2 regions of the Ruoffia tabacinasalis genome follow, and region 2 is predicted to be linked to the other one. Evidence: riboswitches for the same ligand, from Rfam matches in the RefSeq annotation. Region 2 holds a riboswitch; the other holds the start of a gene.
The links. Region 2 has a riboswitch for lysine ahead of ACFO5Y_RS05150 (YfcC family protein). Riboswitches for the same ligand answer to the same signal wherever they lie in the genome.
Positions count from the first base shown of each region.

Region 1: another riboswitch for lysine. It lies ahead of dapF (diaminopimelate epimerase); the one in region 2 lies ahead of ACFO5Y_RS05150 (YfcC family protein).

Region 1 covers NZ_JBHSHQ010000068.1:24,174-27,607, forward strand. The annotation lists gene ACFO5Y_RS10945 (LL-diaminopimelate aminotransferase) at 1-537, opposite strand, end outside; gene dapF (diaminopimelate epimerase) at 549-1,424, opposite strand; lysine riboswitch at 1,516-1,656, opposite strand; gene glnA (type I glutamate--ammonia ligase) at 1,714-3,060, opposite strand.
Region 2 covers NZ_JBHSHQ010000029.1:45,566-48,999, reverse strand. The annotation lists gene ACFO5Y_RS05160 (hypothetical protein) at 1-500, shown strand, start outside; gene ACFO5Y_RS05155 (ATP-binding cassette domain-containing protein) at 505-1,077, shown strand; lysine riboswitch at 1,376-1,531, shown strand; gene ACFO5Y_RS05150 (YfcC family protein) at 1,833-3,251, shown strand; gene ACFO5Y_RS05145 (M20 family metallopeptidase) at 3,277-3,434, shown strand, end outside.

The DNA of each region.
Region 1 (3,434 bases), on a different contig from region 2:
GACATCAACTTTCTCAGTAGGGAGGGCAGGTCGGAAGTGATTTTCCGCATGACTTTCTAAATAGACAAGCTCACTCCATTGACCAAGCTCTTCATTCCATTCGCCCAAGCGACCTGTGAGTACATTGCTGTCGATGTAGACAGGGTAGATAGGGTCTCCCATGGCGATGATGCTATCGAGTGCGAATAATTCTTGCAAGTTGGCGATATCACTTTTGGCGCCGTCTGATACAAAGACTTCACTGCTATCCATTGACAGGCCAACTTCTTGATAATCATGTTGGGCTATTGCCTCTCTCAGAAAGTCATAACCGCCTTCAGGGCCATAACCACGAAAAGTATCAGTAGAAGCTTGTTCATCCACTGCTTGATGGAGGGCTTGAATGATTCCTGGAACAAGGGGTTGGGTCACATCCCCGATGCCTAAACGAATAATCTCTTTGTCAGGGTTTAGTTGAGTGTAAGTGTCAATTTTTTGAGCAATGGTTGAGAATAAGTAACTGTCAGAAATCCTTGAATAATTATGATTTGCTTGCATGATAAATCCTCCTAATGTACTTGTGGAAAGTAGTGACCAGTGAATGAAGTGCGGGCAGGGCCTTCCATATAAACATGCCCTGTGTCGCTCCGATCCCACGTGATTGTGAGTGTTCCCCCTAAGAGGTTCACCTTAATCGTCTCTTCAGTAAGACCATTCAACACCCCGGCGACCGCAACCGCACAGGCGCCGGTTCCGCAAGCCAAAGTCTCGCCACTCCCACGTTCCCACACGCGCATGCTAATTTCTTGGCGGTTGTGAACGTGGGCAAATTCGGTATTGATTTGTTCAGGAAAGCGCGTGTCATATTCAAAGCAAGGTCCAAGTGCTTGTAAGTCCAAGTCTTTGATATTTTCTTGAAAGATAACGAGATGAGGGTTCCCCATCGATACACCAGTCACTTGATAAGCTTGCCCGGCGATTGTAATGGCCTGATTAATCCATTGGTCTTCCTCTGCCGTAATTGGAATCAAGGCCGTGTCGATAATTGCTTGGCCCATATTGACCCGAGCTCCTGTGACTTCACCTTGATCATTGAAAATGAGCTGGACGGTTTTGACGCCACTTAGTGTCTCAATCTCAATCGATTTTTGATCCCAAAGGCCATTGTCGTAGATAAATTTGGCTAAACAACGGATGCCATTGCCACACATCCGACCTTCGCTGCCATCTAGGTTGAACATCCGCATCTGGAAATCTGCCTTATTAGATGGGCGAAGCACGATGAGACCATCACTACCAATGCCAAAGTGTTGTTCACTTACTTGAATTGCTAATTCTGCTAGATCTTCAATCTCTTCCTTTAAGTCATTAATATAAACATAGTCATTGCCAATTCCTTCCATTTTTGTAAAGGGAATGGCCTTTTTATTTGTTAATTTTGTCATTACACTCTCTCCTTAATTTAGTGAATAAAAAATAGGACCACGAACAAAAGTCCATGATCCTTCCAGTAGAAGAGTGGTATACTTTTGCCCGGTAATTGCTTGCACAATCAGCTTAACTGGCAGTTAAGTTGAACAGTTAGCCACCTATTATGATGACTAACCAACGATAATTCGTTTCGGCGATATCCCCTCAGACCCATAAGTCCTCATGTCAACCGCACCTCGCACAATACCTTTTTTATAGAGTAACATTGATACTAATTGACGTCAACTAATTACTAATCATGTTTTAATAATTAGTAAAATATTGTTCAATTTCCCATGGTGAGACATATTTGGCATATTCCTCGTACTCTTTTGTTTTGGCTTTAATAAAGCTAGTAGAGATATGCGGCCCTAAAGCATCCAAGATTGGGTCTGAAGCTTTCAATTCAAGTATGGCTTCTTGTAATGAACCGGGCAAGCTTGTAATCCCTTGGTCAAGACGCTCGCGAGCGGTCATGCTGTAGATGTTGCAATCAACCGGAGCCGGTGCTTCGAGTTCTTCTCTAATACCTTTTAATCCAGCGCTAAGAATCGTCGCTAGAGCAAGATAAGGATTGGCCGATGGATCGACACTCCTTAATTCAACACGGGTTGAGTTGCCACGAGCTGCTGGAATACGAATTAATGGGGAGCGGTTTTTCTCGCTCCAAGCCACATAGACTGGGGCCTCGTAGCCAGGGACCAGTCGTTTATAGGAGTTCACGGTTGGGTTGCAGACGGCAGTAAAGGCCGGTGAGTACTCCATCAGACCTGCAATAAAATGCTTGGCTGTCTTAGATAAGCCAGACCGCGTACTTTCATCGTAGAAAGAATTACCACTTTCAGTAAAGAGTGACATATTAAAGTGCATACCAGAACCATTGATACCAAAAAGCGGTTTCGGCATAAACGTAGCATGAAGATGATGGCGTCGAGCTACGGTCTTAACAATGAGCTTGAAAGTTTGAATATTATCGCAAGCCGTCACCGCATCAGCGTATTTCCAGTCGATCTCATGTTGCCCATCGGCCACTTCGTGATGACTAGCTTCAATCTCGAAGCCAAGAGCTTCTAGTTCTAGAACAATATCACGGCGACAGTTCTCCGCCAAATCTGTCGGCGCTAAGTCAAAGTAACCACCGTGATCATTCAATGTCATCGTTGGATTCCCTTCTTCATCTAACTTGAATAAGAAAAACTCTGCTTCGGGGCCTAAGTAAAAGTCAGAGAAGCCGAGTTCTTCCATCTCTTCCAGAACACGTTTCAAGTTGCTTCTAGGATCCCCTGAGAATAGCTCACGAGATGATGTCTCAACGTCACAAATCAGACGAGCAATGCGCTTAGTATCATCGCTTGCAATATTCCAATCAAAAATCAGCCAAGTTTGTAAGTCAGGTACCAGGTACATATCACTCTCTTCGATTCGTACAAAGCCCTCTATTGATGAACCATCAAAGGTCATATTGTTGTCTAAAGCTTTACTTAATTGAGACAGAGGAATTTCTACGTTTTTTATCGTACCTAAGATGTCGGTAAACATTAAGCGGATAAATTTTACATTATTTTCTTTCGCATCTGCCATAATTCGTTCTTTTGTCCAAGTCGTCGTCATATAAAACCCTCCAATAAAATATTAATAATATTATTTAGTATTGTTAGATTATATTAATGAAAAATACACAAAACAAGTCAGTTATGACGGATGGTGTTATAAAATATAACGCGAAATAAGGCTGTTTTGATAATGTTAACCAAAATTAGGATAACATCGTTATATAATATAACAAAAAACAAAGGTGTATTTAATTGAGAAAATTAATTTATAAATCGCATAAAAATAATCTTTAATTGCCTCAACTAATTACAAGTATAAGGATTGAAAATAATAAAATTAAGGAGAAAAAAAGTTTTTTTGTTAAAAGGATATAAAATTGTCAGAAGATGGGGTAAGGTATGGATTGGATAGTGCAGACTAGATTGGTAAGT
Region 2 (3,434 bases):
ATGGGGTTGGAGTTTATGCACTGCAGCTAAAAGAATATGGAAGCCTAAAAACATTGTTTTCAATAAATAATTCTCCCTGGGCTTTCTTTTTAGGTAATTTACTGACTCAAATTATTTTCTGTATTATCAGTGTCAATTTACTTAATGTCTTTGTAATAATCATATTGCCGTTTTCATTCCTTAAACTTTTTTTATATAGTTCCATCGCTATTATTGTATGTCTGCCAGTTGCATTTATAGGTTACAATTTAACTTTAGTTAAGAAAATACATGCAAATACTATAAATACAGTGTTTTCAATGCTTATTTTTGGATCTTTTATGCTGTTAAATACTAATTCGGAGTTAAATAATTATAATCCTTTAGCGATATTGTCTCATGTTTTAATAAACGGCAATAATGGGGTATTTTTTAAGTATGCAGTCCTTTCTGTAATTTTATCTCTTGTCAGTATGTATTCAATAGTGAATTTCCAACCAATTTCAAATGAAAGGAGATAATGCTATGATAGAGATAAGAGATCTAAATATCCCATTTGTAGATAAAAAAATAACTATGAACTTTTCAAAAGGATATAATCTGTTAACTGGTGATAATGGGAACGGGAAAACTCTACTATTAGATTACATTTCAGGAATAAAAAAGACTAAAAAGGATGCAATTCAGGGCAACGAAAGTATTATCTATATAAATCAAAATATATATTTTTCTGATCGATTAACTGGAATGGATTTTTTGAAATTTAGTTATGGCTTGGATAAAAAGAAAGACACAAAAGGATTTTATCAATTAAGTGACATAGTTATAGAACGTGAATATGTAAATATGTTACTTAGCAAGCAATGGGGAATGCTTTCAGGCGGCGAAAAGAAGTTTCTATATGCTCTTATATTAATGTCTTTAGAAAGAGAATGGTATATTTTGGATGAACCTTTTGCGTTTGTGGATAAAAAAAGAAAAAAGTTATTAAATAAAATAATAAATATAAGGGTATCGCAAGGTAAAGGAATCATTTTAACTACCCATGAAGAGGATGAAACAATACAACAATCAATTAGTGAAGTCTTTGAAATATAATAATTATTTATTGAATGTTAAATATGAACGGCTCTATAATGACCCCAATAGGTGTTGATTTAGAGTCATTACAGCTTATAGCGTTCCAAAAAGACCATAAAAACGTGATTGCCTGATCTGAGTAATGAATTAATCCGCGAAAGTTAGATATTTAATTCTAATCTTTGGGGATTATTTCTTTGTTAGCACTATTGAGAAATTTGCATAGATCTAGTAATTTGGGCTGATTATCTTACAAAATCCATTTGACAAGTGTTCATATTTAAGATACCCTTACACAAGTTAATTGAATAAAGGACAATACAGTATTGAGGTCGCTAGTAATATCAGTAATAAGATTCTTATGAAAGGATTACTAGCCGAAATGTCAAATTGATGTTGGGGTTGGATTGAATAAGTCCATCACTGTCTTGTAGAGTTGCCCAAACTCTATATAGGTGAGCGTACTGTGTTGTGGGCAAAAGATACTGTCATTAATGGCTGTGGGCTTTTGCTCGCAGTCTTTTTTTGGTTATAAAGTGAAGATTCTTTGTAGAATGGTTGTTATTATTGTTGATAATGACAGGTAATTGGCCTAGCGACCACAATAATTGTCGATTGTGTACGGTAATTGGCTTAGCGACCACAATAATTTGTAATTGTGTTCGGTAATCGTATTAGCAACCACATTAATTCATAATTGTGTTCGGTAATCAATTTAACAACCAGATCTCAAAACTTTATTCATTAAAGCAAATTATAATTGGAGGAAGAATGTGAAGAAAATATTTAGTGCAATCGGACGTGTCCGTATGCCACATACTTACGTTTTATTACTAAGTTTCATTATTATTGCAGCAATTTTATCTTGGATTATCCCAGCTGGACAGTTTGAGCGTGTGTTAGTAGGGGAGCGGGAGATTATTAATCCAGATTCCTTTGCTCATGTCGCAAGTAATCCTCAAGGTGTTTTCGATGTGTTAACGAGCCTTCCTAGAGGATTCGCTAGAACTCAAGATATCTCATATTTCTTATTTGTAACAGGTGGGGCGTTCTTCATCCTGAATAAGACTGGGATGATCGAGTCTGCGTTGAGTCGAATTGTGACTTCCTTAAAAGGTAAAGAAGCGTTTGTTATTCCTGTTATTGTGCTAATTATGGGCTTAGCGGGTTCAACGATTGGTTTAAGTGAGGAGACAATTGTTTTTATCGCTTTAGGAGTTTCCTTAGCTCGAGCGATTGGCTATGATTCATTAATTGGAGTCGGAATGATCGGACTTGGTGCTGGTGTAGGATTTACTTCAGGGTTTATGAACCCATTCTCAGTAGGGGTTGCGCAGTCAATTGCTGAACTGCCATTATTCTCTGGGATCGAATTAAGATTAGTCTTATTCATTATTCTTTGGATTGTTACTTCAATCTACCTAGTATTATACGGACGTAAAGTAAAGTCAGATTTATCGAATAGCATTGTCTATGATGAGGAAATGGCTGCGAGGAACAGCGCAGATTATCAAGATTTAAATGCGGCGGATAATATATCGTTTACAACAAAGCAAAAATTAATTGCGGTTGTCTTCGTCGGAAGTTTTGCCTTAATCGCTTATGGCGTAATGAGCTTAGGATGGTTCATTACTGAGATTGGTGCCGTCTTTATTGGAATGGGCTTATTAAGTGGCTTCATCTATGGAATGAAAGCTGATGAGATTGCCGATTATTTCATCGAAGGCGCGAAAGATATGATGTACGCCGCTTTAATTGTCGGACTGGCACAAAGTTTAGTTATTATAATGGAAGATGCGATGATCTTAGATACTATGATTCATAGCTTAACTGGGGCTATCTCAAACTTACCAGCTGTTCTATCAGCAGCAGGAATGTATACTGTGCAAATTATAATTAACTTCTTCATTAGTTCAGGAAGTGGACAAGCTGCTGTTACGATGCCAATTATGGTGCCTCTAGCAGATGCCTTAGACGTTACTCGCCAAACGGCAGTATTAAGCTATCAATTAGGAAATGGCTTCTTAGATTCAATTATGCCAATGTCTGGAATTTTAATGGCACAATTGGCAATTGCGGGAATTCCTTACAAAAAATGGGTTAAGTTCTCTATGCCATTAATGGGAATTTGGCTAGTGATTGGGTTAATCTTTATTATCATTGCACAATTAATTGGCTATGGACCATTTTAGTTAGTTTTTGAAAGGGGAAAAATATATGTCAAAAGAACAATTACATGAAATCGTGTCAGAAATGCGTGAAGAATTACAAGGGTTAAGCGATTATATCTATGAGAACCCTGAATTAGGCTTGAATGAATATAAATCATCTAAAGCTCATGTGGATTTATTAACAAAACATGGCTTCGAAGTGGA